One region of the Streptomyces sp. NPDC102283 genome, then DNA from elsewhere that is predicted to be linked to it. Evidence: riboswitches for the same ligand, from Rfam matches in the RefSeq annotation. Region 1 holds a riboswitch; each other region holds the start of a gene.
What was found. Region 1 has a riboswitch for cobalamin ahead of ACIRJT_RS05630 (CbtB-domain containing protein). Riboswitches for the same ligand answer to the same signal wherever they lie in the genome.

Region 1 (7,062 bases):
GTCCCGCGACCGCCGTCACGCCGTCACGCCGTAGGGCGGAGAACGGCGCCTGCATGGTCGCCGGCTACGTGCGGCGGCACCTCACCCAGCGCCCGGACGGCGTCATCCCCGGCGGTGGTGGGGGCGGGAGCGACAAGGGCGGCGGCCTCCTCGCCCCCTGCGAACTCGTCCTCACCGATAGCCGCCTTGCCCACTCGGCTCTCCCGGGCACCGGGGCGAAGGGTCGGCCTGCGCGGGGTCCTCATTCTCCTGGTGGCCGTCGCGCTGACCGGGTGCACGGCCGGCCTGAGGGCAGTTCGGGCGGTGAACCCGGCTCAGCGCACCCTCCCCCGCGCCTTCAGCGGCACCGGAGGCAGCTCGGGGGCCGGAATCGGAGGGCCGTCGTAGCCCTTCACCTCACCGAAACGGGTGCCGTTCATCCAGTCGTCACGGGCCTGGGCGATCTCCTCGTGGGAACGTCCGATCCAGTTCCAGAACATGACGAGTTCCTCCTCGAAAGGCTCGCCGCCCAGGAGCATCAGGCCGGCGTCGGAGACGGCGCGCAGGGGCAGTTCGGTGCGGCCGCAGCCGAGGTAGAGCATCGAGCCGGGCAGCACGGGGACGCCGTCGACCTCGGCCTCGCCCGACATGGACAGGACCGCGTACTCGAAGTCGGGGTCCAGGGGCAGGCGGGCCTCGGCGCCACCGGCCAGGGCCACGTCGGCGCCGACGATCGGGGTGTACGCGGTGCCGGGCGAGGCCGCACCGTCCAGTTCGCCCATGATGACGGTGGCGGACACGCCGGGGGCGGTGACGAGGGGCAGGTCCGTGTGGTGCTGGAAGTGCGGCTCGATGGTGCGGTGCGCTTCCGGAAGGGCCACCCAGAGCTGCGCCCCGTGCAGGAGCCGGGCGTGTTCCTTCGGGCTCTCCTCCGAGTGGCTGATGGCTCGCCCCGAGGTCATCAGGCCCAGTTCGCGGGGGCGTACCGTCTGCAGGCTGCCGAGGCTGTCCCGGTGGAGAACCTCCCCGTCGTGGAGCCAGCTGACGGTCTGGAGGCCCATGTGGGGATGGGGCGGGACCTGCATTCCGGGCTCGTCGGTGATGTCGTCGGGGCCGTAGTGGTCCACGAAGGCCCAGGCGCCGACCATGCGCCTGCCGAGGTTGGGCAGCAGGCGGCGGACCTCGGTGCTCTCGCCGAGCTGGACGCGGCGGGGGGCGAGAAGCTCACGGACGGGTTCGGCGACGACGAAGCCGCGCCCTCCGCAGACGGAGGGCGTGGCCTGGCGATCGAGATTGCTCATGGCGCTCAACCTATTCCCGTAGGGGCGTGCGGCACCGGGTCCCACGCCAAAGTTTTAGTGGAATGTTCAACCATTGTGCGATGTTGTCATGGCTGAACGTACGGCGGGGCGGCCCGGAACCGGCCCGCACCACACGAAGGAGGACACGTGAGCGAGACCGAGACCTACTACGAGTTCGGCACCGCCGCCGACCGGTGGGACCGGGCGCAGATGTTCTTCGAGGCCAAGGAGTACCTGACGGCCGCGCGGATCCTGGGCGGACTCGTCGAGGAGGAGCCGAGGCAGGTCGCCCCGAGGCTGCTGCTGGCCCGCTCCTACTACCACTCCGCCCGGCTGGGTAGGGCGGAGAAGGAGCTCCGGGCCGTTCTGGAGCTCGACCCGGTGGAGAGCTACGCGCGCCTGATGCTGGGCCGGACGCTGGAGCGCCAGGGGCGGACCGCCGACGCGGCTCCGCATCTGCGGATGGCCGCCGCCCTCAGCGGCGACTTCGGCCCCGGAGGCGCCCTCTCCTGAGCCGCCCCGTGTGAGCGGCCGGGCCCGCACCCCTCGGTGCGGGCCCGGTCTCCTTTACCCGCCGATACCGGCATCGGACAATGGGATCTCCAGGACGAAGGGGTGGGAGATGCACGGATCCAGGAGTGCGGCGTTACGCCGGGCGCGGTCGGCCGCGCTCATCGGGCTGGCGGTGGCGGTTTCGGCCGGCTGCTCCGGCGGCGATGAGGGAAAGAGCGGAGAGGCGGCGGAGCAGGCCGCTCGCCCGCCGGGAGTCCACAGCTGGACCAGCAGACCGTGCGATCTCCTCACGGGCGCGGCGCCCGCCGAGGGCTTCACCCTCGGCAGCACCACCGACTCCGCCTCCTCCGACGCCCGGGAGGACCTCGGCGAGAACGGGGCACGGCCGCTCTACCGGCAGACCGGCTGCCTCGCGGACCTGAAGGCTCCCGACGGCACGTTCTGGAAGCTCAGCACCAGGGCCTCGGTGTACGAGGACCCCGAGGCCGCCGGCCACGCGTACCGCGTCAAGGAGGACCTCGACCGCGCTCACGGGCGCGGGCCCGAGAAGGTCCACGACGCGGCCTACGCGATACCGGCCGACGACCGGGGCCGACCCGGCCGCACCCTCCTCCTGTGGAACGGCGACCTCGTGCTCACGGTCTCCGCGTACGCACCGCACGGGAGCACGGAACACGACGTGCAGCAGGGCCTCGAACGCATCGTCGGCAACGCGGCACGCCGCACCGAGGACGGCCTGCGCGACCACGACGCCTCCTCCCCCGCGCCATGAAGACCTCTGTTCCCCGCCCGCTGCCCCCTGGCTCAGGTCCCCGCCGTAGCAGCGCTGTGAACCTTGCTACCCGCCGATCGCCACCCGCCTCGGCGGCTGTCCGGACGCGAGGGAGCCCGCCGGGGCCACGCCCGGCGGGCTCCTTCGTGTGCGTGCGCGCCTGCGTGTGCGTACGCACACGCAAGGACGATCCGGCTCAGTTCACCGCGCTCGCGGTGCGGTGCGTCGAGGCAAGGGCGGCGGGCGCCAGCAACCGTTCGGTGAGGTGGCCGAAGACGACGCCGAACACGGTCCACAGCGTCGCCTGCACCGCGAGCGTGGAGAGCCGGAACTCCCACAGCAGGCCGGCCGGGAAGTCCTTGCCCACTTCGTCGAAGGAGGGCAGGAAGGCGTAGGCGAGGCCGATCAGCAGGACGAAGCCGGCGACTGCTGCGACGGTCGCGTTCCAGTTGCCCAGGCGTGGAGCGAGCCGTCTGCCGATGATGACGGCGGCGACGGCCAGCAGCACGCTGAGGGCGACCATCAGGAAGAACAGGGCGGTGCGCTCACCGATGGTGTCGGGGTTGCCGACGGCGGGCGGGTTCGCCGGGTATTTGAGGAACGGCACGACGTAGACCGTGAGCAGGGCGGCACCCGCGATCAGCGCCGCCGTGGCCCGGGGGCCGAAGTCGCCGATGCGGCCCAGCGCGTAGCAGAACACGAGGGCGGCGATCCCGCCGACCGCGACGCCGAACACCAGAACACCGGTGGCGAGTCCGCCGGTGGCCTGCGTGGTGCGGCTGACCAACTCCTCGCCACCGCCGTGGTCGTGGCTGTGCGCCTCTTCGAGGGCGATGGCCGCGTCCACCTGGGACTCGCCCAGGAAGTAGGCCACGGCGAGCGCGAACGCGCCCGCGATCAGGCCCGCGAGCATGCCGCGCACGAGCAGAGCTCTGACAGATGTGGAGTTCACGATATTTTCCTGATTCCTCTTGCTTCCCGTGTCCGCTGATTACCTGGTTGCTCAGGTGCCTCAGTGGCAGGGGAAGCCGAGCAGGTGACGGCCGTCGTGAACCCATTCGTGGACGCCTTCGCCCGAGATGAGCGCGGTGGCGCCCTGTTCGGCGCCGACGAAGTACAGCAGGACGAGCATGAGGATGCCGAAGAAGACCGCCCACGGGGCAATGGCCTTCGCCGAGATCGGGGCGACCGTGGATGCCCCTGGCGCCGGAACGGCGGACTGTGCCATGGCAGAACCTCCTGTGGGAACACGCGTCCCTGTCGTGGTGCCTCGGACGAAGGTGCCGGGTCTGACTTCCCCGCGGGCGCGGGTTCACAGTGGCGCGACCGTGCCGGATTCCCACCGGACTTCCGTCGCACCCTCGTCATGGTCGACGTGACCATACCGCCTGCGCGCAGGCACCGCCATGGTCCAATCTGCGGGGTGGCGAAGCGCGGATTCCATGGGACGACAGGGTCCTGGGGCCCCTGATGGGAAAGTGAAGGCAGGGACATGACAGTTCGGGTGACGTTGATCTCACCGGCGATGAACGCCGCACTGCGGGAGGCCCGCTTCGACGGCGACGCCCCCCTGGACCGGTCCGGCCGGGAGCGGGCGCTGGCGGCGGCCGGCGCGGCGCCCGCGGCCGGAATCGCGCTCAGCGGCCCCTCCGAGCGGTGCCGCGGGACCGCCGAGGCGCTCGGCCTGACGGCGCGGACCGAACCGGCCCTGACCGGCTGGGACCTGGCGCGGTGGTCCGGCCGCCGCCTCGACGATGTGGCGGCCGCCGAACCCGCTCAGCTGACCGCCTGGCTCGGCGATCCTTCGGCGGCTCCGCACGGCGGCGAGTCGCTGCGGGATCTGGTCGAAAGGATCGGAGGGTGGCTGGATTCCCTCGGCGGGCCGGACGCACCCGGCGCGGGCTTTCTGGCCGTGGCCGAGGCCGCCGTCGTACGGGCGGTGGTCGTCCATGGCCTGCGGCTGCCGCTGGAGGCGTTCTGGCGACTGGACGTCGCCCCGCTGACGCTCACCGGACTCAGCGGGCGGGCGGGCCGGTGGAACGTGGCACTGGGCCGCCCGCTGACCGCTCCCCCGGCCGGCTGAAAGTCACCGCGCCACCGTCAACGCCCCCGGCCGGCTGGACTCCCTGCACCACCCCCTACAGCCCCCAGCGCCTGCCGAACGCCACCGCGCAGCCCTCGCACGACCCGCCGGACCTCACACGCAACGCGCTCCCCGGCCGCCCCGCCGAACGCTCCCGCGCACCGCGCACCGCGCACCGCGCACCGCGCACCGCGCACCGCGCACCGCGCACCGCGCACCGCGCACCGCGCACCGGCTGATTGCACGTCACACTCCGGCGATCACCCGCCAGTCGGGCCGGACCAGCACCGCCGTGGCGACGATGCCGTCCTCGATCCGCCAGTGCCCGTGCAGAGTCGTCGGCAGGGCCGGGTCCGTGAGAAGCAGACGCGCGGCGAACGTGCCCTCGGCGGCCGACCCGCCCTTAAGCCCCTCGCCGCCCCTCGGATCGTCGACTCGACGGAACGTCAGATCTGCCTGGATGAAGTCGAGTTCGACTCCTGTGACCGGGTACCAGGTCTTGAAGACACTTTCCTTGGCGCTGAACAGGACACGGTCCCAGTGGATCTCGCCCGTGCCTTCCGGTGCGGGCGGACCGATCCGCTCGCGTTCCGCGGGCAGGGTCACCAACTCCCTCACGCCGGTGGGGAGCGGGGCGTGCGGTTCCGCGTCGATGCCCAACGACAGCACGTCCGTCGCACGGGCCAGCGCGGCCGCCCGGTACCCGTCGCAGTGGGTGAGGCTGCCGACGATCCCCTCGGGCCACAGCGGTCGCCCCCGGTGACCGTGGAGCACGGCGACGGGCGGCAGGCCGAGTTGGGCCATGGCGCGCCGGGCGCAGGCGCGGGCCGTCGCGAAATCGTTCCTGCGTTTGGCCACGCTCTTGGCGATCAGTGCCTCCTCCTCCGGGAAGAGGGTTTCGTCGGGGACGGTCTCCGCGCGGGTGGCAGCGCAGGAGATGTCGGCGGGCAGCAGCCGCTCGATCATGAGGAGCCTCCGGGGGTGCGCCGTCGTGCGGACGGTTCGGCGTCGGTGCGGGCCGGTGGGGCGGGTTCGCCCTCGTAGGGGAGGATCTGCCGCAGCAGGCCGCGCGGGTGCCCTCTCTCACGCCACTCCCTGGGGTAGCCGATGGAGACCTCCTCGAAGCGCACCCCGTCGTACCAGGTCGTACGGGGAATGTGCAGGTGTCCGTAGACGACGGCGGTGACGTTGAAGCGGCGGTGCCAGTCGGCGGTCAGTTCGGTGCCGCACCACTGGGCGAACTCCGGGTACCACATCACCGACGTGGGTTCCCGGACCAGCGGCCAGTGCCCGGCGAGGACGAGAGGTATCCCGGTGTCGTGCTCCGCGAGCCGGCGTCCGGTCGTGGCGACCCGCGCGCGGCACCAGTCGTCCCGCGTCGGATAGGGGTCCGGGTGCAGGAGGTATTCGTCGTTGCAGACGATGCCGGACTCGTGCGCGACGGCCAGCGACTCCTCCTTCGTATGCGTTCCCGGGGCGCGGAAGGTGTAGTCGTACAGGAGGAAGAGCGGCGCGATCGCCACCGGTCCGTCCGGGCCCGGCCAGAGCGGGAACGGGTCTTCCGGAGTCGTCACTCCGAGGTCCCGGCACAGCTCGACGAGGTGGTCGTAGCGGGCCTGGCCGCGCAGTTGGACCGGGTCCTTGGGCAGCGTCCACAACTCGTGGTTGCCGGGGGTCCAGATCACGTGGGCGAAGCGCTCCGCGAGGAGTCCGAGCGTCCACCGGATGTCCTCGGGCGTCTCCGCCACATCGCCGGCGACGATCAGCCAGTCCGCGTCGGACGTCGGATGCAGGGACTCCACGATGGCGCGGTTGTCGGTCACCGCGGCGTGCAGGTCGCTCACGGCCAGCAGACGGCCCGCGCCCTGCTGTCGGCGCCCGTCGCCGGGGGCGGGAACGGCGGCGGGAGCACCGTGCGGTGCTGGGTCGCTCGGAGGCGTCATGGGCGCTGTCTTCCCGATCTGTCGGCAGTGGTCCGGCTCCGTCCGCACGGTGGGGAGCCGCTGGGAAGGTAGCCTCTCACGCTCCCCTCGTGGTTCCCCCGGGGTTTCGGACGGCGGGCACGTCGGACAGAGATCCGCCGCGTCGGTGACGTCTCGTCAGTCGCGCTCTGTCCGGGTGAAGTTCAGCTCGTCCACCGCGCCGAGCGCGTCGCCGACCGTCGTGTAGTCGACGGCGATGAAGGTGACCGGACTGCCGCGTTCCGCCTCGCAGGCCCGGGTCCGCTCCAGGACCCAGTCGCGGGCGTTGACGCGACCGGCGTCCAGGCGGCTGCCGCCCGCGTTCGTGATGAAGTGATTGAGCAGGAAGAGCTGTTTCCCGGTGCCGCCCCGGTGGGGCGCGCACGTCATCTCGGACGGGCTCCGGAAGGCGAACGGGGTCTCCATTGCGTACCGGTAGAAGTTGCGGTACCA
Region 2 (7,062 bases), on a different contig from region 1:
TCTTCCGGAGTGCCGGAGGCGACGACCCCGCCGTCCTTGAGGACGTAGAGGCGGTCGCAGTAGTACGCGGCGAGGTTGAGGTCGTGCAGGGCAAGGAGGTTGGTGGTGCCGAGGTCGCGGACCAGGGAGAGGATCTCCAGCTGGTAGCGGATGTCCAGGTGGTTGGTCGGCTCGTCCAGGACGACGAGCGACGGCTGCTGGACCAGGGCGCGGGCGACCAGGGCGCGCTGGCGTTCACCGCCGGAGAGGGAGGCGAACGTACGGGGTTCGAGGGCGGCGATGCCGACCCGGGCGAGGGCCTCGGTGACCAGGGCGGTGTCGGCGGCGGTGTCCGCCTCCCAGAACCGCTTGTGCGGGGCGCGGCCCATCGCGACGACCTGGCCGACGGTGAGCTCGAAGCCGGCGTGGCCGTCCTGCGGGACGGTGGCGATGCGCTGGGCGCGGGCCTTCACGGGGAGGGCGGCGAGGTCGTCGCCGTCGAGGAGGACACGGCCGTGGGTGGGGCGCAGGGTGCCGTAGACGCAGCGCAGGAGGGTGGTCTTGCCGCTGCCGTTGGGGCCGACGAGGCCGACGGTCTCGCCGTCGGCGGCGGTGAGGTCGACGGAGTCGACGAGGTGGCGGCCCTCGCCGACGCCGTACGAGAGGCCCTCGGTGCGCAGGGTGGTCACGGGCGGGCTCCCTCGACGGGTGGTGTCTTCATGCGGGCGCTCCTTCGGGGCGGCGGCGGAGCATCCAGAGGAAGAACGGGCCGCCGGTCAGCGCGGTGAGGACGCCGACCGGGATGTCCTGCGGGGCGGCGAGCGTCCGGGCGGCCAGGTCGGCGAGGACCAGGAACACCGCCCCGCCGAGGGCGACGACCGGGAGCAGGGCGCGGTGCGCGGCGCCGACGGCCATCCGGGCCATGTGCGGGACCATCAGCCCGACGAAGCCGATCGCCCCGCTGTAGGCGACGAGCGCCCCGGTCATCAGGGAGGCGAGGACGAAGACGGCGGCCCGGAAGCGGGCGGTGTCGAGGCCGAGGACGGTCGCGCCCTCCTCCCCCACCAGGAGCAGGTCGAGCGGGCGGGCCAGGGTGAGGAGGACGGCGGTGCCGACGACCAGGGTGACGGTGGGGAGCGCGAGCATGTCCCAGCGGGCCGCGCCGAGGCCGCCGAGGGTCCAGTAGAGGACTTCCTGGAGGTGGTCGGCGCGGGCGGAGGTGACCAGGATCAGGCTGGTCAGGGCGGAGAGGACGTAGGAGACGGCGACTCCGGCGAGGACGAGCCGGTTGGTGGTGAGGCCGCCTCCGCCGCGCGCCAGGGTGTAGACGAGCAGCAGCGAGAGCAGCGCGCCGGCGAAGGCGGCGGCGGGGATGGTGACGGTGGTGGCGAGGGTCGCGCCGATGCCGAGGACGATCACGAGGACGGCGCCGGTGGAGGCTCCGGAGGAGACGCCGAGGAGGAACGGGTCGGCGAGCTGGTTGCGTACGAGGGCCTGGAGGACGGTGCCGATGACGGCGAGTCCGGCGCCGACGACGATGCCGAGCAGCACCCGGGGCAGCCGGACGTCCAGGACGATCGTGCGGAAGGGGCTCGCCTCGGCCCGCCCGGTCAGGATGTCGAGGACCTGGCCGGGCGGGATGCGGACGGAGCCGAGGGCGAGTGCGGCGAGCACGGCGGCGGCGAGGAGCGCGGCGAGGGCGCCGAGCACCAGGGTGTAGCGGAGCAGCCGCCGCGGTGCGGGGGTGCGGCAGCTCACGGGGTGGTGGCCCCCGGGTGGAGCTGGGCGGCGAGCTTGTCGACGGCGGCGGGGACGCGGACGCCGAGGACGGCGTCGGAGAGCGGCATGACCGCGAAGCGCTCGTTCTTGATGGCGGGGACGTCGGCGAGGGCCGGGTCGGTGAGGAGGCGCTTCTTCTTCTGTTCGACGGTGGTCGCGCCGTAGTCGTAGATCACGATGACCTCGGGCTTGCGGTCGACGACGTTCTCCCAGGAGGCGTCGCCGAAGGGCTTGTCGAGGTCGGCGAAGACGTTGGTGCCGCCGGCCCGTTCGATCAGTTCGTTGCCGATGCCCTCACCGCCCGCGGTGAAGGCGGTCTTGTCACCGCTGTCGTAGACGAAGACGGAGACGGGCTTCAGGTCGGCGAGCTTCTTCGCGGTGGCGGCGTTGTCGGCCTTGGCCTGCTTGATCCAGGCCTCGGCGCGGTCGGGGACGCCGAAGGTGCGGCCGACCTCGCGGATCTCCTCGTAGAGGGTGTCCATGGGCTGGTCGCCCTTGGTGCAGCTCTCGGTGTTGAGCCGGGTCTCGATGCCGGACTTCCTCAGCGCCTCGCGGCCGCGGCCGTCGGCGGCGGTGAAGGCGCTGCTGTAGCCGCCGTAGACGAAGTCGGGGTCGGCGGCGAGGACCTGCTCGTAGGAGGGGTACTCCTTGGCGATGACCGGGACGGACGCGTAGTCCTCCGCGTACTTCGGCAGGACCTGGTCGTCGAGGAAGGCGGTGCCGACGAGGGACTTCTTCAGGCCCAGTTCCAGCATGATCTCGGTGACGTGCTGGTTCATGGTGACGACGCGCTTCGGCGGGGCGTCGAACGTGGTGGTGACACCGCAGTTCTTCACGGTGTACGGGAAGCCGTCGCTCTTCGCCGCGGCCTTCTCCCCGGTGGCGGCGTCGCCGTCCGGGGTGGAGCAGGCGGTGAGGGCGAGCGGGAGCAGCACGGCGGCGGCTATGAGCGCGGGGGTGCGCCGGGACATGGCGAGGCCTCTCCGGGGGATTTCCGCGTCCCCTGGTCGATGCGAGAAGGCGGCGGGCCAGTTCCTGACTTCCGGGCCGCCCTCCGGTGCGTCGTCGTCCTCTTGAGGAGTCCGTCCGCGTGGGAGGGGGCCCGGTCACAGTGGCGGGACCGTGCCGGATTCGCACCGGCTTCCTGGTTCCTGCTGCCTTGATGGGTCTGGGGGCAGTGTGCCAGACCCGCACGGGGGCCCTGCGGGGGCACCCGGGTGGGTTCCTGGTGGGTCCCTGGTGGGTCAGTACGCCTCGACGACCCGCACGTCTTCCTCGGTGATCTCGCCGTCCACGATGCGGTACGAGCGGAACTGGAAGGGTCCGGCGTCGTCGGTGTCGGCGGTGGAGACCAGGACGTAGTGGGCGCCGGGTTCGTTGGCGTAGGTGACGTCGGTGCGGGAGGGGTAGGCCTCGGTCGCCGTGTGCGAGTGGTAGACGATCACGGGCTCCTCGTCGCGGTCGTCCATCTCGCGGTAGAGCTTGAGGAGGTCGGCCGAGTCGAACTCGTAGAACGTGGGCGAGCGGGCGGCGTTGAGCATCGGGATGAAGCGCTCGGGGCGGTCCGTCCCGGCCGGGCCCGCGACCACTCCGCACGCCTCGTCGGGGTGGTCGGCGCGGGAGTGGGCGACGATCTGGTCGTGGAGCGCCTGGGTGATGGTCAGCATGGCGCCAGGATATGCAGGCGGCCCCCGCGTACCAGTAAGTGGTACGCGGGGGCCGCATGCTGGACGCGTCGGCCGTTGGGGCGGCCGGGGCGGTCCGGGAGGAGGGCGGTGTGGGGCCCGCCCTCGGGTCAGTGGGTGTCGGCGGTGTTCCTCTTCTCCGCGGTGCGCGACTGGATCACCCGGTAGGAGACGAAGAGGAGGAGCGCCCACAGCGGTGCGCAGTAGAGCGAGACCCTGGTGTCCTCGTCGATCGCCATCATCACGATGACCAGGCCGATGAACAGGAGCGCGAACCAGCTCGTGTACGGGGCTCCGGGGGCCTTGAACGAGGACTGCGGGAGCAGACCGGCGTCGGCCGCGCGGCGGTAGCGGATCTGGCTGATCAGGATCATGATCCAGGCCCACATGCCGGAGATGGTCGCGAAGGAGACGACGTAGGTGAACGCCTTGCCGGGCCACTGGTAGTTGATCCACACGCCGACGAGCATCAGGGCGGCGGAGAAGGTGGTGCCCACCAGCGGCAGGCCGTTCTTCGTCAGCTTGGTGAAGGCGCGGGGGCCCTGGCCGTTGAGGGCGAGGTCGCGGAGCATGCGGCCGGTGGAGTACATGCCGGAGTTGCAGGAGGAGAGCGCGGCGGTGAGGACGACGAAGTTGACGATGGCGGCGCCGACGCCGAGCCCCATCTCCTCGAAGGCCTTCACGAACGGGGAGGCGTCGGGCTCGAAGGTGGACCACGGCACGACCGAGAGGATCATGATCAGCGCGCCGACGTAGAAGACGGCGATGCGCCACGGCACGGTGTTGATGGCCTTGGGCAGCACGGTCTTGGGGTCCTTGGACTCCCCGGCGGTGACGCCGACGAGTTCGACCGCGAGGAAGGCGAACATGACGATCTGGAGCGTCATGAGCGTGCCGGTGATGCCGTTGGGGAAGAAGCCGCCGTCGTTCCAGAGGTTGGCGACGGTGGCGGTGTCGCCGGCGTCGGAGAATCCGACGGTGAGCACGCCCGCGCAGATCAGGATCATACCGATGATCGCGGTGACCTTGACCATGGAGAACCAGAACTCCAGCTCACCGAAGAGCTTCACGGAGATCAGGTTGGCGCCGTACAGAATGACGGTGAACACCAGGGCCGAGAGCCACTGCGGAATGTTCCACCAGTACGTCATATAGGTGGCGGCGGCGGTGACTTCGGTGATTCCGGTGACGACCCAGAAGAGCCAGTAGGTCCAGCCGGTCACGAATCCGAAGAACGGGCCGAGGAATTCCCGGGCGTACTCCGAGAAGGAGCCGGAGACCGGGCGGTACATGAGGAGTTCGCCCAGGGCCCGCATGATGAAGAAGATGACCAGGCCCGCGACGACGTAGGCCAGGATGAGGCTGGGTCCGGCCCGGTCGATGGCTTTGCCCGCGCCGAGGAAGAGCCCGGTGCCGATGGCTCCGCCGATGGCGATCATCTGAATCTGACGAGCGCCCAGACCGCGCTGGTATCCCTCGCCACCGGTCCCGGAGTCCCCGGCGTCGCCGCCGGGCCGACCCTTGTCGATGTGTCCCTCGTCGACCTGTGCCGATGTCATGGTGGTGCGCCTTTCTCCACGCCGATCCGCGCCTCACAAAGCCGCGGATCAGGTCCTGATCCCCCCGGATATGGATGGAGTGCCGCCGGCGTTCGGCCGGTTCGTGGCGCCCCCGGGAACAGGGGTGGCGTCCCCGGGCGGTCGTGAAGATTTATCACGGCCGCCACCGGACACCGTGGGACATTCTGTGGCGCACGACACAGGAAAAAGCGGGCAAGGGGTTCCGTCCGGCACGAAAAGGCCGGATCACTTGGTGCGATCGTTATGCGGATCTGAGCGTCCGTTGAGCGAACGGAGGGTGCCCGCCCCGGTGTGACGGGCGGGCGCCCTCCGCGTTCACGGCCTTACCGCATTACGGCATTACGGCATTACGGCATGAGCGTTTCGACGAGCGTTTCCTGGAGTGCGCCGAGCCAGAGGTAGGCCATCACCATGGGCTTGCGCGGATCGGCGTCGGGGAGCCGGTAGAGCGAGCCCTCCTGGCCCTCGTCCTCGTCGGAGACCTCCAGCCGGGTGCCGATGGTCAGGCGCAGGTCGTTGAGGGAGCGCAGCCAGCTGCGGCACTCGTCGCCGGTGAGGGTGAGGACGGCGCCGCCCTCCCCGGTGGGCGAGAGCGCGTCCAGGGTGCGGACGACGGCGACGGCGTCCTCGCGCTTGCCCGAGCGCAGGTCGTTCTCGGTGAAGCGGCGGAACTCGGAGGACAGCTCGCGCAGCTCCTCCTCAGGCTTTCCGCCCTCGGCGGGCCGGTCGGGGCCGCCGTAGGCGTCGGGGAAGAGCCGGGCGAGCGCCGGGTCGGACGGCGGCTTGCTGGGGCCCTCGGCGAAGAGGGCGGCGAGCGGGTCCTCGCCGTCGGCGGGCGTCTCGCCCGGGCCGATCAGTTCGAGCAGCTGGACGACGAGGGAGCGCAGGATGGAGATCTCGACCTCGTCGAGCGCGACGGCCGCGCCGCCGCCTGGGGTGGCCTCGAAATGGCCGGCCATGGATTCTCCGATGGTGGGTCGAACGGGGCGGGTGAGGGCGGGGCGAGGGGCGGGCCGAGCCCTGAAGGGGTCAGTCGCGGTCCTGGGTGAGGGTGGCCCACAGCCCGTATCCGTGCATGGCCTGGACGTCGCGTTCCATCTCCTCGCGGCTCCCGCTGGAGACGACGGCGCGGCCCTTGTGGTGCACGTCCATCATGAGCCGGCGGGCCTTGTCCTTCGGGTAGCCGAAGTAGGCCTGGAAGACATAGGTCACGTAGCTCATGAGGTTGACCGGGTCATTGTGGACGAGCGTCACCCACGGGACGTCCGGCTCGGGGACCACGAAGGTCTCCTCGGCCGAATCGGGACGTTCGATCTCTAGCGGGGTAGCAACGCTCACCTGTCCCATGCTGCCACCCGGGCGGGTCCCGTGCACAAACGGACCCCACATCTCGTCACTTTGACGAATAGGGGGTAGCATCCCAGCCATGAACTCAGCGGACCTCGGGCGACGGGTCGGCGTTCCGTCGACCGCGCTCTTCACCGACCAGTACGAGCTGACCATGGTGCAGGCGGCCCTCAAGGCCGGCACCGCCGACCGGCACTCGGTCTTCGAAGCGTTCACCCGCCGACTGCCCGAGGGGCGGCGCTACGGAGTCGTCGCGGGCACCGGCCGGGTGCTGGACGCGGTGGAGAACTTCCACTTCGACGACGAGATGATCGGCTTCCTGCGGCAGCAGGGGATCGTCGACGAGCCCACCCTCGAATGGCTGGCCGACTACCGCTTCAGCGGCGATATCTGGGGCTACCCGGAGGGCGAGGTCTACTTCCCCGGCTCCCCGATCCTGCGGGTGGAGGGCTCCTTCGCCGAGTGCGTGCTGCTGGAGACGGTGATCCTCTCCATCCTCAACCACGACTCCGCCATCGCCGCCGCCGCCTCGCGGATGTCGGCCGCCGCCGGGGGCCGCCGGCTGATCGAGATGGGCGCGCGCCGCACCCACGAGCTGTCCGCGGTCGCCTCGGCCCGCGCCGCGTACGTCGGCGGCTTCGACGCCACCTCCGACCTGGCGGCGGGCTTCCGCTGGGCGATGCCGACCGTCG
Region 3 (7,062 bases), on a different contig from region 1:
GCAGGGTCTCCTCGTAGCGGGCCGGACCGGCGTTCCACATCGACGCATGCGGAGCCCGCGGTACGGCGTGGAGGCTGACCAGGTCCGGACGGCGGGCGGCGAGCTCGCGGGAGGCGTCCCAGGGGGCGATCGTGTCGTCCGGGCCGTGCAGGATCAGGGTCGGGGCGCGCAGTGAGGCCGGGGCCGAGGTCTCCAGCACCGGAGCGCTGTTCATCCCGGTCCTGCCCTGGGCGGCGCGGACGGCGAGCGGCAGCAGCGCGGCCGGGACGCCGCGGGCCGCGGCCAGGGCGCGCAGGGTGACCGGCCAGTCCAGCACCGGGGAGTCGAGGACGAGGCCGCTGATCCGGTCGCGGAGCGGGGACTCGACCGCGGCGTACAGGGCCATGGTGGCGCCGGTGGACCAGCCGTGGACGATCACGTTGCGGGCCCCGTGGCGCAGGGCCCAGCGGAGGGCGGCGTCGAGATCGCGCCATTCGGAGGCGCCGAAGTGGCCGAGGCCGTCCGCGGGGCGGGGGGCTCCGGGGTCGCCCCGGTAGGCGAGGTCGAGCACCGGGAAGCGCTGTTCGCGCAGGAAACCCATCAGGTTCATGGGGTGGGCCCGGGTGGTGCCGAGGCCGTGCACGGTGATGACCCAGGTGTCGCGGGCGCCGGGGACGTACCAGGCGGGCAGGGTTCCCAGCTCGCCGGGGATCTCGACCTCCTGGTGGTCCAGGCCGAGGTCGCCGCTCGGGTCACCGTCGTACAGCGCGGGGGTGAGCCGCACTTTCGCGCCCGGTTCGAGGAGCCCCCGGCCGACGTTCTCCAGCCTGCGGACGACGGTGTCGGCGGCCTGGGAGGCCCCTTCGACGACGGGCCCGACGACCGCGTGGACGTCGGGTCCGGACAGACCGTAGGTGCCGGGCCTGAGCGCCGAGAAGGACCGGGTCAGGGTGACCTGTCCGGCGGCCGTGGCATGCACGGTGAGTCTGCGGTCGGCGGGAAGGGGACGTCCGGGCGCCGCTTTGAGGGCGACGTCGCTGGCGTACCGGCCGGCCGCGACCGCTGTCGCACCGACGCCGAGGATCGTGGTGACGGCCGTTGCCGTCGCGGTTACCGGGCGCACCGCTCCAGTGTCGTGGGGCCGGGGGCGGGCTGCCAGTGGACGGGGCCGTCCGGGGCGGACGCGGCCCGGGACCGGGGCTCCGGCGGTTCGCGAGGCCGCCCTCGCGGGAGCTCCGGCGCGAAGGCTCGGCGGGAAGCGCGGGTCAGCCGGGCTGGCCGTATCCCTTGAGCGCTTCCGTCACCTCGTCCAGTTGGGCCGCGTCGAGCAGGGCCGGCGTGCGGCCGGGCACGGAACTCGCGGTGAGCCAGAGGCGGCAGAGCCACTCCAGTTGGGCGGTGCGCTCGTAGGCCTGGTCGAGGGTGTCGCCGTAGGCGACGGTGCCGTGGTTGGCGAGCAGGCAGCCGGTACGGCCCTCCAGGGCCCCGAGCATGGCTTCGGCCAGTTCCGGGGTGCCGTAGCGGGCGTAGGCGGCGGTGCGGACGGGTCCGCCGAGGATGGCGGCCGCGTAGTGGACGAGCGGCACCTCGGTGACGAGGGTGGAGACGGCGGTGGCGTGGACGGCGTGGGTGTGGACCACGGCGGCGGCGTCGGTGGAGCGGTAGACCGCCAGGTGCAGGGGAAGTTCGCTGGTCGGCCCGAGGTCGCCGAGGACCTGGCGGCCTTCCAGATCGACTCCGACCGCGTCGTGGGGTCCGAGCCGGTCGTAGGGCACCCCGCTGGGCGTGACCAGGACCAGGTCGCCGACGCGGGCCGACACGTTGCCCGAGGTGCCGACGACCAGGCCGTCCGCCGCGCTGCGGCGGGCGGTGGCGACGACGTCCCGCCAGGTCCGGCCGACGGATTCCGGGTGTTGCTCGCTCATGGGGCGAGCGTAGGGGTCAAGTGGCGCAACCGGAACGTCACCTGCGAGGTGACGGAGGTCTCTTCCGAGTGCCGAACAGCCGTTCAAAATGTTCGCCAACCGGAGGCAAAGGACAGCCCACGCCCCGCCTCACAGACACCGCGCAGCCCCTCCCGCGCACAAGCGGAGGCGACCCACTCCGTTTGGGGTCACCGCAGCGCCCTGCTCAGTTCATCTTCCGTTCATCCAGGTTGCCTACGGTCCACGTGCCACTGACGTCGAACGATTGCCTGGGTAAATGGAACACATCACGCTGCTGCTTGCGATTGTGGTCGTGACAGCTCTCGTGTTCGATTTCACGAACGGTTTCCACGACACCGCCAACGCGATGGCGACCACCATCTCGACCGGCGCCCTGAAGCCCAAGACAGCGGTGGCGATGTCCGCCGTTCTCAACCTGATCGGCGCGTTCCTGTCGGTGGAGGTCGCCAAGACGATCTCCGGCGGGATCGTCAACGAAGACGGCATCAGAACCGAGGTCATCTTCGCGGCGCTCGTCGGCGCCATCCTGTGGAATCTCCTTACCTGGCTGGTCGGCCTGCCCTCCAGCTCCTCCCACGCCCTGTTCGGCGGACTGATCGGCGCCGCCGTCATGTCGGCCGGCTGGTCCTCGATCAACGGCGGCACCGTCGTCACCAAGGTGCTGCTGCCCGCGATCGCGGCCCCCCTGGTCGCCGGTATCGCCGCGATGCTGGCCACGCGGCTGACGTACCGGATCAACCGGAACGTCACCGACGAGGGTCAGCTCAAGTCGACCGCCAAGGGCTACCGGGCCGGACAGATCGCCTCCGCCGGTCTCGTCTCGCTCGCCCACGGCACCAACGACGCCCAGAAGACGATGGGCATCATCACCCTGGCGCTGGTCACCAGCGGTGTCCTGGCCCCCGGCTCCAACCCGCCCATGTGGGTCATCGTCTCCGCCGGTGTGGCCATCGCGCTCGGCACCTACCTCGGCGGCTGGCGCATCATCCGCACGATGGGCAAGGGCCTGACCGACCTCCAGCCGCCGCAGGGCTTCGCCGCCCAGACCAGCGCGGCGACGGTCATCCTGGCCTCCTCGCACCTCGGCTTCTCGCTCTCCACCACCCAGTCCTGCTCCGGTGCCGTCATGGGCGCGGGCCTCGGCCGCAAGGGGGGCGTGGTCCGCTGGTCCACCGCCACCCGGATGTTCGTCGCCTGGGGGCTGACGCTCCCGGCGGCCGGTCTGATCGGTGCGGGCGCCGAGTTCCTGACCAAGCAGGGCCCCTGGGGCATCGCCGTCACGGCGGTCATCCTGGTGGGCGGTTCGTTCGCCATCTGGGTGGCCTCGCGCCGCCAGCCGGTCGACCACACCAACGTCAACGACACGGACGACGACGAGCCCCAGGGCGTCGTCACCACCGCCATGGCGGCGGTCCAGCCGCCGCCCATCGGCGGCCCGGCCTCCGACCTCGCATCCACCATCCCGGCCCCCGCCTCGGCGCCCGACGACCCGGCCCGGCCGCCGGCCAAGGTGTAAGGACAGATCCGCATGAAAATCGACTGGGCAGCTCTCGCCTCCGTCTTCGGTGTCAGCCTGGTGGTCACCGTCGCGCTGGTCGGCCTCTTCACCCTGGGCATCGTCGCCCTCTCCAAGCAGTCCGCCACGGCCGGAAGCAGCGCTTCCGGCGGGTCGGTGGCGCTGGCGCGCACCGGCGCGTACGCCTGCTTCGCGCTGTGCGTCGCGGCGGTCTCGTACGGGATCTACCTGATCGTCGCCTGACCCCGCACCTCGCACTCCTTCGGGCCGGACACACCCTCCTGTGTCCGGCCCGATGTGCGTCTGCGCACAGTGGAGCCTCGCAGGTCAACAGCGAGTTGACGGCTGTTCGCGGGGCGTGGTGGACTGCCGGAGCCATTTACGGCGACAGCAGAGGAAGCCGGTGCGAATCCGGCGCGGTCCCGCCACTGTCACCGGGGAGCACTCCCCCACACCGGAACGTCACGGCCCGCGACACGCGGACTGGAAGGCCGGGGGAACTGCGGATCCGGAAGCCAGGAGACTCTCGTCGCCGGTCACGTCGAACCAGGGCGCGGACCCTGAGTGAGGACATACGCCATGCCCGGCCGCCGTGCGCCGCTTCCCGTGCCCCCCACGACAGGCCCTCGCGCCGGAACATCCCTCCCCGCGACCGGCTGAGCCGTGCGTGCCGACCGCGTCTTCGCGTACGGCGCCACGGCCGGGATGATCGCCGACGCCCTGCTCGGCGACCCCCGTCGGGGTCACCCCGTCGCCGGATTCGGCCGCGCCGCGGCGCGGGCCGAGACCCGTCTGTGGCGTGACGACCGGGCCGCGGGCGCCCTGCACACCCTCGTGTGCGCCGGAGGCGCCGTGGGGGCCGCCGCGCTGAGCGCGCGCGCCGTCCGGGGACGCCCCGCGCTCGCCGTCGCGCTGACCGCCGCCACCGCCTGGTCCGTGGTCGGGGGGACGTCGCTGGGGCGGGAGGCGCGCGCCATCGGCGGCGCCCTGGCCGCCGGGGACCTGGAGGTGGCGCGGGAGCGGCTGCCGCATCTGTGCGGGCGCGATCCGCACGCGCTGGACGGTCCCGGGATCGCCCGCGCGGTCGTCGAGTCGGTCGCCGAGAACACCTCGGACGCCGTCGTCGGCGCACTGGTGTGGGGGGCGATCGGCGGGGTTCCGGGGCTCGTCGGCTTCCGGGCCGTGAACACGCTCGACGCGATGGTCGGCCACAAGTCGCCCCGCTACCGCCGCTACGGCTGGGCCTCGGCCCGCCTGGACGACCTCGCCGGGTGGCCCGGCGCCCGCCTGACGGCCGCGCTGGCCGTGGCGGCGGGCGGGCGGCCCCGGGAGGCCGTGCGCGCCTGGAGGACGGACGCGGGGCGCCACCCGAGCCCGAACGCGGGGCCGGTGGAGGCCGCGTTCGCGGGGGCGCTCGGCGTACGGCTGGGCGGGACCCTGGCGTACGCGGGGCGCGTCGAGCACCGGCCGGTGCTGAACGGGGAGTCCGGACGGGACGTGCGGGGCGCGGACATCGAACGCGCGGTACGGCTGTCGCGCCGGGTGAGCACGCTGGCCCTCGGCGTGTGCGTGGTGGGCCGGCTGGTCGCCGGGCGGATGGCCGCGGGGCAGAGGCGGGGACGGGGACGGTCATGAACGGTCCGGCAGGGAACGCGGTACGGGAACGGGAGCGGACATGAGCGGCGGACTGCTGGTCGCGGGGACCACATCGGACGCGGGCAAGAGCGTCGTCACGGCGGGCATCTGCCGGTGGCTGGTGCGCCGGGGCGTGAAGGTCGCGCCCTTCAAGGCCCAGAACATGTCCCTGAACTCCTTCGTGACCCGCCAGGGCGCGGAGATCGGGCGGGCCCAGGCGATGCAGGCGCAGGCCGCCCGGGTGGAGCCGACGGCTCTGATGAACCCGGTGCTGCTGAAGCCCGGCAGCGACCGGTCCAGCCAGGTGGTCCTGATGGGGAAACCGGTCGGCGAGATGAGTGCCCGGGGGTACCACGGGGGCCGTCAGGAGGCGCTGCTCGGGACGGTGACGGACTGCCTGGAGCAGCTGCGGGCCACGTACGACGCGGTCATCTGCGAAGGAGCCGGGTCCCCGGCCGAGATCAATCTGCGGCGCACGGACATCGTGAACATGGGGATCGCGCGGGCCGCGAGGTTCCCGGTCCTGGTGGTCGGGGACATCGACCGGGGCGGGGTCTTCGCTTCCTTCTTCGGGACGACGGCACTGCTGGGCGCGGAGGACCAGGCGCTCGTCGCGGGCTATCTGGTGAACAAGTTCCGGGGCGACGTCTCGCTGCTGGAGCCGGGCCTGGACATGCTGTTCGAGCTGACCGGGCGGCGGACGTACGGGGTGCTGCCGTACGCCCACGGGCTCGGCATCGACGAGGAGGACGGTCTGCGGGTGTCCCTGCGGGGTGCGGTGCGGGAGTCGGTCGTGGCTCCCCCGCACGGCGAGGACGTGCTGCGGGTGGCGGTCTGCGCGGTACCGCTGATGTCGAACTTCACGGACGTGGACGCGCTGGCCGCCGAACCGGGCGTCGTCGTGCGGTTCGTGGACCGGGCGGAGGAGCTGGCCGACGCGGACCTGGTGATCGTGCCGGGCACGCGCGGCACGGTGAAGGCGTTGGCCTGGCTGCGCGAGCGGGGCCTCGCGGACGCGCTGGCGCGGCGGGCCGCGGAGGGCCGGCCGGTGCTGGGGATCTGCGGCGGGTTCCAGGTGCTCGGTGAGCGGATCGAGGACGAGGTGGAGTCGCGGGCGGGGGTCGTGGACGGGCTCGGCCTGCTGCCGGTGCGCATCCGCTTCGACCGGGACAAGACGCTGGCGCGGCCGGTCGGTTCGGCGCTGGGCGAGCCGGTGGAGGGGTACGAGATCCACCACGGGGTGGCCGATGTGCGGGGCGGGGAGCCGTTCCTCGACGGGTGCCGGGTGGGGGCGGTGTGGGGGACGCACTGGCACGGGTCGCTGGAGAGCGACGCGTTCCGGCGGCGGTTCCTGGTGGAGGTGGCCCGGGCCGCCGGGCGGCGGTTCGTGCCGGCGCCGGACACGAGTTTCGGGGTGTTGCGGGAGGAGCAGCTGGACCGGCTCGGGGATCTGGTGGAGGAGCACGCGGACACGGACGCGTTGTGGCGGTTGATCGAGGGGGGTGCGCCCGCGGGGTTGCCGTTCGTGCCGCCGGGGGCGCCTGCCCTGCCGGGGGCCGACGCGGGTGCGGGTACTCCGGAGAGCCGGGGCGCTGCCCCGGACCCCGCTCCTCGATCGCCGGAGGGGGTTGAGTTTGCCGGGTCCGCCGGTTCAAGGGGCCAGGGGCGTGTTGTTGCCGGGTTCGCCGAGGCACCGCCCCACGGGCTTGATGTTGCCCGGTCCGCTGACGCAAGGCCCCAGGGGCTTGGGGAAGCAGCTGTTGTTCATGTCGACCAGGAGGCCAAGTGAGTACGCCGTATCCCTTCACCGCGATCGTCGGGCAGGACGACCTGCGCCTCGGGCTGTTGCTGAACGCGGTCAGTCCGGCTGTCGGCGGGGTGCTCGTGCGGGGTGAGAAGGGGACCGCCAAGTCCACCGCCGTGCGGGCGCTCGCCGCCCTCATGCCGGAGGTCTCCGTCGTGCAGGGGTGCCGGTTCTCCTGCGAT
Region 4 (7,062 bases), on a different contig from region 1:
AGCGCCCGCACGTCCTCGGGGATCCAGGCGAAGCCCTGCACGGAGCCGCTCGCCTCGCGCAGCGCCTCACGGGTGCGGGAGTCCCACACGCCGAGCTTCTTCAGCTCGTCCACCAGATAGGCGTTGACCTGGAGGAACTCGCCGCTGAGCGTCTCGCGCTTGAACAGGTTGGAGACCTGCGGCTCGATGCACTCGTACACCCCCGCGATCGAGGCGATCGTGGCGGTCGGCGCGATGGCCAGCAGCAGCGAGTTGCGCATGCCGGTCTTCGCGACCCGGGCGCGCAGGGCGTCCCAGCGCTCCGGCCAGTTCAGCTCGGTGTCGTAGTGGTCGGGGTGCAGCACACCGCGCGCGGCCCGGGTCTCGGACCAGGCGGGCAGCGGTCCCGACCGCTCCGCGAGGTCGCAGGACGCCTCGTACGCGGCCAGCATGATGCGCTCGGAGATCTTGGTGGAGAGCGCGCGGGCCTGCGGCGAGTCGAACGGCAGGCGCAGCTGGAAGAAGACGTCCTGGAGGCCCATCGCGCCCAGGCCGACCGGCCGCCAGCGGGAGTTGGAGCGCCCGGCCTGCTCGGTCGGGTAGAAGTTGATGTCGACGACCCGGTCCAGGAAGGTCACGGCGGTCCGCACCGTGGCGTCCAGCCGGTCCCAGTCGATCGAGCCGTCCGCCACGAACGCGCCCAGGTTGACCGAACCCAGGTTGCAGACGGCCGTCTCGCCGTCGTCCGTGACTTCGAGGATCTCCGTGCACAGGTTGGAGGAGTGCACGACCCGGCCCGGCTCGGCGGTCTGGTTCGCGGTCCGGTTGGAGGCGTCCTTGAACGTCATCCAGCCCTGGCCGGTCTGCGCCAGGGTCCGCATCATCCGGCCGTACAGCTCACGCGCCGGAATCGTCCTGCGGGCCAGCCCCTTGGCCTCGGCCGCCCGGTAGGCCGCGTCGAACGCGTCGCCCCACAGGTCGACCAGCTCGGGCACGTCGGCGGGGGAGAACAGCGACCACTGCGTGTCCGCGTCGACCCGGCGCATGAACTCGTCCGGGATCCAGTGGGCCAGGTTGAGGTTGTGCGTACGCCGCTGGTCCTCGCCCGTGTTGTCGCGGAGCTCCAGGAACTCCTCGATGTCCGCGTGCCAGGTCTCCAGGTAGACCGCCGCCGCGCCCTTGCGCCGGCCGCCCTGGTTCACCGCCGCCACGGAGGCGTCCAGCGTCTTCAGGAACGGCACGATGCCGTTCGAGTGCCCGTTGGTGCCCCGGATCAGCGAACCCCGGGCGCGGATGCGGGAGTACGACAGACCGATGCCGCCCGCGTGCTTGGAGAGCCGCGCCACCTGGTGGTAGCGGTCGTAGATCGAGTCCAGCTCGTCCTTCGGGGAGTCCAGCAGATAGCAGGAGGACATCTGCGGGTGCCGGGTGCCGGAGTTGAAGAGCGTGGGGGAGGAGGGGAGGTAGTCCAGCCGGCTCATCAGCCCGTACAGCGAGGCGACCTCGTCCAGCGCCCGCACCGACTCGTCCTCGGCGAGGCCCGCGGCCACGCGCAGCATGAAGTGCTGCGGGGTCTCGATGACCTGCCGGGTGATCGGGTGGCGCAGCAGGTAGCGGCTGTGCAGCGTGCGCAGACCGAAGTAGCCGAAGCGGTCGTCGGCGCCGTCCGCCAGGGCCTGCTCGACGAGCCGGTCGAGGGAGGCCGCGTGGAGCGCGACGAAGGCGGCGGTGCGGTCCGCGATCAGGCCCTCGCGATGGCCCACGGCGACCGAGGCGGAGAAGGACGTCGCGCCCTGGCCCGCGGCCTCGTCGGCGATCGTGCGGGTCAGCAGCCGGGCGGCCAGCCGGGAGTACGCCGGGTCCTCGGAGATGAGCCCCGCGGCGGCCTCGGTGGCCAGCGAGCGCAGTTCGGCCTCGTCGGAGCGGGCGTTGCGTCCGCGCAGCGCGGCGGCGGCGACCCGTCCGGGGTCGGTGTCGGGAAGATCGACGGTGAGGTCGGTCAGGGTCCGCAGCAAAGCGGTCCCGGGTCCGTCGTTCGTGCCTGTTCCGGACGTGGTGGAGGCAGCGGATTCGGTGGCTGAAACCGGATCGGCGGGCGCGATGGTCACGGGGCTTTCCCTCGCTCGGCAGGGGCCGGCGGAAGGCGGGGAGCCGGGCAGCGCGAAACCCGGGGCAGGGCAGCACAGCGACGGCGTCCACCGGCCTATCCGCGAGGCCCGGACGTCTGGCGTCCGGTTCGGTCGAGCCGGACGCGCTGTCGACAGGTCTTCGGACTTGCGGGTGTGCAAAAGCACACCGATCACACCGTTGCGGGACAGTTCCGGATTCGCACCGGATTCCCCTGCGGCGACAGCGAGGTCGAGCATACATGTGGGGGCCGCCGGATGAAGCGGCCCCCACATGTTGTGTCGCGACGATTCAACACACCCCTCAGGAGGGCGCTCCCAGCTCCAGCCGGAAGGTCAGGAGCCGCAGCCCCGGCACCGGTTCCCAGTCCCGTTCGGGGGTCCGCGCGAAGCCGAGCCGACGGTAGATCCTATGGGCTCCGAGCATGGCCGGCTGCGTCGACAGGGCCAGCGCCCGCACGCCCTCGGTGGACCGGGCGCGCTCGACGCACGCCCGCACGAGAGCCTCTCCCACGCCCCGTCCACGCCCCTCGCGGGCCACCGCGAGCATCCGGAACTCGGCCTCGTCCGGGCCCGCGATGTCGCGCCACGACGTGCCGGGTGCGGCATAGGTCACACCGCCGAGCACCGCCCCGTGCGCGTCGAGCGCGACGAGGACCTCGGCCTCGGCCGCCCGTTGCTCCACCGCCCGCAGCTTGAGCAGATACGGGTCCCGCGGGCCGTCCAGCAGATCGTCGCCGAGATACGCCTCGGCGATGATCTCGCCGAGGACGGCGTACTCGTCGGGCTCCGCCGCCCTGATCGTCAGATCCATCAGCCACTCGCTCCCATGTCAGCCACTCGCTCCCACGTCGTTGTTCGGGGCGCCGTCGCCCACCGGCGGCAGATCACCGCGCTCGACCGGCGGCTGCCCGGGGGCGTCGTCGGCCGGCGGCAGCACCTGGTCCAGCTCGTGGTCGTCGGCGCGGTGGGCGGCCCGCGCCGCCGACCGCAGCGTCGCCCGGTCCACCTCTTCGGGCGCCCCGCTCACGGTGACCACCAGCCCGCCCTGTTCCCAGGCGTACGCGTGGCCCGACTCCGTGGCCCGGTACCACTGTTCGCCGTCCCGCTCACAGGTCACCAGGGGCTCCTGTCCGCCGGCGGGCGCGGGGTCCTTCGTGCAGTCGGCCCCGGCGTGCGCCCGGCGCTCCACCCGCAGGTGGAGCTGCCCGCCGTCAGGCGTGGTGTAGACGCTGCCGAACCCGTCGTCGCCGACCACCCCGACCGACTGGCGAGCCAGGGCGTACCCCGGGACCTGGGTCACCCACACGTGCTCCGCGACGGTCTGCACGGCCAGCGCCCGCGCCTCCAGCTCCGCCCGGTCGGGCGCCGGCTCCGCCGATCCGCCCTGCGCCGCCTCCGCGTCGGGCGCCACCTCGGTGCCGCAGCCCGTCGCCGCCGCCAGGGCCAGCGTCAGCGCCAGGGCCGTGAGTACGGGACGGAGCCGGGGCGGCCGGGCATACGAAGTCATGGGCACATCCTTTCGTACGGTGAGGGCTTCGCGCACCGGGAAAACGAGCGGCGCCCGGGCTCGTGCGAGGGCGTGAAAAGGGGCCGCCGCGCCTCTGGAAGGGGTGCGGCGGCCCCGATCGCCGGGTGGTGGTGCTCAGCAGCAGCGGAAGCCCTCGCGGGGATCCGCCTCGCGGGCGTCCATGCGGCTGCGTTCGAAGGCGCGACGGGTCATCACCGGGGTGTCCGGATCGTGGGTCCTCGCGTGCGCCACATAGCGGTCGTACGTGGACTCGCCGGTCAGCTCACGGACGTACCAGCGGATTCGTCCGGCCACGCGGCGTACCTCCGCGACCGTCATGTCCGGCTCCCCGTCTCCGCCTCCTCCTTGCGGATGCCGCCCTCGGGGCCGACGCCGGCGGCGACCAGTTCGGCCTTCTCCTCCTTGGTCGCGAAGAGTGAGGCCGGGGCGACGAGCTTGGACTCGACGTACGGCGTCTCGTGGAGCTTGACGCTCTCCGGGTCGCGGATGGCCTTGTAACAGACCCGCCCGGCGTCCACGAGCACCACGATGATGAGGAGCGCGAAGAGCGCGCTCAGTACCCCGTCGACGGTGGAGTTGGTGACGACGGTCCGCATGTCGTCCATGCTCTTCGCGGGGGCCAGCACCTCGCCCGCGTCGATGCCCGCCTGGTACTTGTCGCGCTGGGCGAAGAAGCCGACCTTGACGTCGTCGGAGAAGATCTTCTGCCAGCTCGCGGTGAGGGTGACCGCCACGTCCCAGGCGAGCGGGACCGCGGTGACCCACGCCCACTTCAGGCGGCCGGACTTGACGAGCAGGGTGGTGCAGACGGCCAGCGCGACGGCCGCCAGCAGCTGGTTGGCGATGCCGAAGAGCGGGAACAGCTGGTTGATGCCGCCCAGCGGGTCGTGCACGCCGACCCAGAGGAAGTAGCCCCAGCCGCCGACCACGACGGCGCTGGCGAACCAGACGCCCGGCTTCCAGCTGACCTCGCGGAACGGCTTGTAGACGTTGCCCAGCATGTCCTGGAGCATGAAGCGCCCGACGCGGGTGCCGGCGTCCACCGTGGTGAGGATGAAGAGCGCCTCGAACATGATGGCGAAGTGGTACCAGAACGCCTTCATCGCGGTCCCGCCGACCACCGCGGAGAAGATCTCCGCCATGCCGAGCGCGAACGTGGGCGCGCCACCGGTCCGGGAGAGCAGGCTCGCCTCCTCGACGTCCTTGGCGGCCTGGGCCAGCGCGTCCGGCGTGATGGTGAAGCCGAAGTTGGCCACGGCCTGGGAGGCGGACTGGACACTGTCGCCGATCACGCCGACGGGTGCGTTGATGGCGAAGTAGAGCCCGGGGTCGATGATGCAGGCGGCGATCATCGCCATGATCGCCACGAACGACTCGACCAGCATGGCGCCGTAGCCGATCATCCGGATCTGCGTCTCCTTCTGGACCATCTTCGGCGTGGTGCCGGAGGAGACCAGGGAGTGGAAGCCGGAGAGCGCGCCGCAGGCGATGGTGATGAAGACGAACGGGAACATCGAGCCGGCGAAGACCGGGCCCGAGCCGCTGGAGGCGAAGTCGGTGACCGCGGGCATCTTCAGCGTCGGCAGGGCGACGACCACGCCCAGGGCCAGCAGCCCGATCGTGCCGACCTTCATGAAGGTGGAGAGGTAGTCGCGCGGGGCCAGCAGCAGCCACACCGGGAGCACCGAGGCGAAGAACCCGTACACGATCATCCAGATCACCAGCGTGGCCGGCTCCAGCGTGAAGAAGTCCGCCCACGACGACTCGGCGACCCAGCCGCCCGAGACGATCGCGAGGAGCAGCAGCGCGACGCCGATGAAGGAGACCTCGCTGACCTTGCCCGGCCGCAGGGTGCGCAGATAGACGCCCATGAAGAGGGCGATCGGGATCGTCATGCCGATGGAGAAGACGCCCCACGGCGAATGGGCGAGCGCGTTCACGATGACCAGCGCGAGGACCGCGAGCAGGATGATCATGATGATGAAGACCGCGACCAGAGCGGCGATCCCGCCGACCGGGCCGATCTCGTCGCGCGCCATCTGACCGAGCGAACGGCCGTTGCGGCGGGTGGAGAAGAAGAGCGTCACCATGTCCTGGACGGCGCCGGCGAAGATGACGCCGACGACGAGCCAGATCGTGCCGGGCAGATACCCCATCTGCGCGGCGAGCACCGGGCCGACCAGGGGGCCCGCCCCGGCGATGGCGGCGAAGTGGTGGCCGAACAGGACCCGGCGGTCGGTGGGATGGAAGTCGACACCGTTGTCCAGCCGTTCGGCGGGGGTCGCGCGGTTCTTGTCGGCCTTCAGGACCCTGTTCGCGATGAACCGGGAGTAGAAGCGGTACGCGATGGCGTACGAGCCGAGGGCCGCTGCCAGCATCCAGGCGGCGGACACCTCCTCACCGCGCGAGAGCGCGAGGGTGGCCCAGCCGATGGCGCCGACCAGGGCGACGAGGCTCCAGATCACGATGGACCTGGGCGAGATGCCCCGTCTCCCCGGCGCCTGCGGTGCCGATGGTGCTGGTGTGGGCGTTTCCGCCATGTGGTGACTCCGTCCCCTCGCTGATCACCGGTGCAATGGGCAGGAAATCTAGGGGACACGTCCGCCCAGCGTCACCCCCTGTCCGCATTGCGGTCCGGCAACGGTGATGTATCGCAACGGGGCACGAATGCGGCGCCGATTCGGTTCACCCCGGTCGTGACCGGCGTGGGAAGGGCCGACGCCCGGTCGGGCCGACCGGGCGGGCGGCGGTCCCGCGTCCGGTCGGATCAGTGGTTACGGGACGGTCCCGCGCCGGTCAGACCCAGCCCCGGCGCGCCGCCTCCGCTCCCGCCTGGAACCTGCTGCGGGCCTGCATCCGGGCCGTCAGTTCCGCGTTCATCCGGCGCACCGTGCGCAGCGACACCCCCAGCCGGCGGGCGACGGTCGCGTCCGTGTGCCCCTTCGCCAGCAGGGACAGCAACTCGTCCTCCTGCGGGGTCAGCCCGTTGCCGTCGCGCCGGGGAGCCGAGCCGAGCGGAGTGGCGGCGGCCCACAACTGCTCGAACAGGAGACGGGCCACCGCGACGGCCCCCTTGCTCCGCAACTCCAGCGCGCCCGCCCGGCCGTCGTCGGGGTCCAGTGGCACCAGGGCGACCTCCCCGTCGACCACGACCATGACCAGCGGCAGGCTGGGCAGCGTACGGCTCTCCGCGCCGAGCAGGCCCAGCCGGTTCACATAGCGCAGGGTCGACGGATCGTTGCGGAAGCTGTCCTGATAGATGCTGCGGAGCCGCACCCCGCGTTCCAGCGCCCGCCGGTCCAGCGGCCCGCTGGCCTCCAGCGTGTCCGGGGACTGCGCGCCACCCGGCAGCAGCGAGAGGCACTCCGTCCTGGCCAGCTCGGCCAGTTCGGTCAGCCGCTCGCGCACCGCGTCGAGCCCCACCAG

Region 2: linked by a shared signal. The riboswitch ahead of ACIRJT_RS14150 (ABC transporter substrate-binding protein) and the one ahead of ACIRJT_RS05630 (CbtB-domain containing protein) in region 1 are both predicted to bind cobalamin.
Region 3: linked by a shared signal. The riboswitch ahead of ACIRJT_RS35545 (cobalamin biosynthesis protein) and the one ahead of ACIRJT_RS05630 (CbtB-domain containing protein) in region 1 are both predicted to bind cobalamin.
Region 4: linked by a shared signal. The riboswitch ahead of ACIRJT_RS32525 (ribonucleoside-diphosphate reductase subunit alpha) and the one ahead of ACIRJT_RS05630 (CbtB-domain containing protein) in region 1 are both predicted to bind cobalamin.

What each region holds. Positions count from the first base shown of each region.
Region 1 covers NZ_JBIWLQ010000002.1:271,811-278,872, forward strand. The annotation lists gene ACIRJT_RS05610 (pirin family protein) at 315-1,280, opposite strand; gene ACIRJT_RS05615 (tetratricopeptide repeat protein) at 1,428-1,793, shown strand; gene ACIRJT_RS05620 (hypothetical protein) at 1,903-2,565, shown strand; gene ACIRJT_RS05625 (CbtA family protein) at 2,762-3,517, opposite strand; gene ACIRJT_RS05630 (CbtB-domain containing protein) at 3,578-3,793, opposite strand; adenosylcobalamin (AdoCbl) riboswitch at 3,839-3,931, opposite strand; gene ACIRJT_RS05635 (histidine phosphatase family protein) at 4,058-4,648, shown strand; gene ACIRJT_RS05640 (4'-phosphopantetheinyl transferase) at 4,895-5,614, opposite strand; gene ACIRJT_RS05645 (metallophosphoesterase family protein) at 5,611-6,591, opposite strand; gene ACIRJT_RS05650 (PI-PLC domain-containing protein) at 6,748-7,062, opposite strand, start outside.
Region 2 covers NZ_JBIWLQ010000006.1:129,219-136,280, reverse strand. The annotation lists gene ACIRJT_RS14160 (ABC transporter ATP-binding protein) at 1-668, opposite strand, end outside; gene ACIRJT_RS14155 (FecCD family ABC transporter permease) at 697-1,737, opposite strand; gene ACIRJT_RS14150 (ABC transporter substrate-binding protein) at 1,734-2,729, opposite strand; cobalamin riboswitch at 2,767-2,965, opposite strand; gene ACIRJT_RS14145 (Mov34/MPN/PAD-1 family protein) at 3,003-3,425, opposite strand; gene ACIRJT_RS14140 (amino acid permease) at 3,554-5,002, opposite strand; gene ACIRJT_RS14135 (DUF2017 domain-containing protein) at 5,371-5,982, opposite strand; gene clpS (ATP-dependent Clp protease adapter ClpS) at 6,053-6,370, opposite strand; gene ACIRJT_RS14125 (nicotinate phosphoribosyltransferase) at 6,450-7,062, shown strand, end outside.
Region 3 covers NZ_JBIWLQ010000027.1:23,403-30,464, forward strand. The annotation lists gene ACIRJT_RS35525 (alpha/beta hydrolase) at 1-1,102, opposite strand, end outside; gene ACIRJT_RS35530 (class II aldolase/adducin family protein) at 1,245-1,904, opposite strand; gene ACIRJT_RS35535 (anion permease) at 2,182-3,441, shown strand; gene ACIRJT_RS35540 (hypothetical protein) at 3,454-3,684, shown strand; cobalamin riboswitch at 3,834-3,967, shown strand; gene ACIRJT_RS35545 (cobalamin biosynthesis protein) at 4,105-5,076, shown strand; gene ACIRJT_RS35550 (cobyric acid synthase) at 5,117-6,865, shown strand; gene ACIRJT_RS35555 (putative cobaltochelatase) at 6,862-7,062, shown strand, end outside.
Region 4 covers NZ_JBIWLQ010000022.1:77,316-84,377, forward strand. The annotation lists gene ACIRJT_RS32525 (ribonucleoside-diphosphate reductase subunit alpha) at 1-2,087, opposite strand, end outside; cobalamin riboswitch at 2,221-2,357, opposite strand; gene ACIRJT_RS32530 (GNAT family N-acetyltransferase) at 2,410-2,919, opposite strand; gene ACIRJT_RS32535 (hypothetical protein) at 2,938-3,615, opposite strand; gene ACIRJT_RS32540 (YbdD/YjiX family protein) at 3,751-3,954, opposite strand; gene ACIRJT_RS32545 (carbon starvation CstA family protein) at 3,951-6,176, opposite strand; gene ACIRJT_RS32550 (LuxR C-terminal-related transcriptional regulator) at 6,433-7,062, opposite strand, start outside.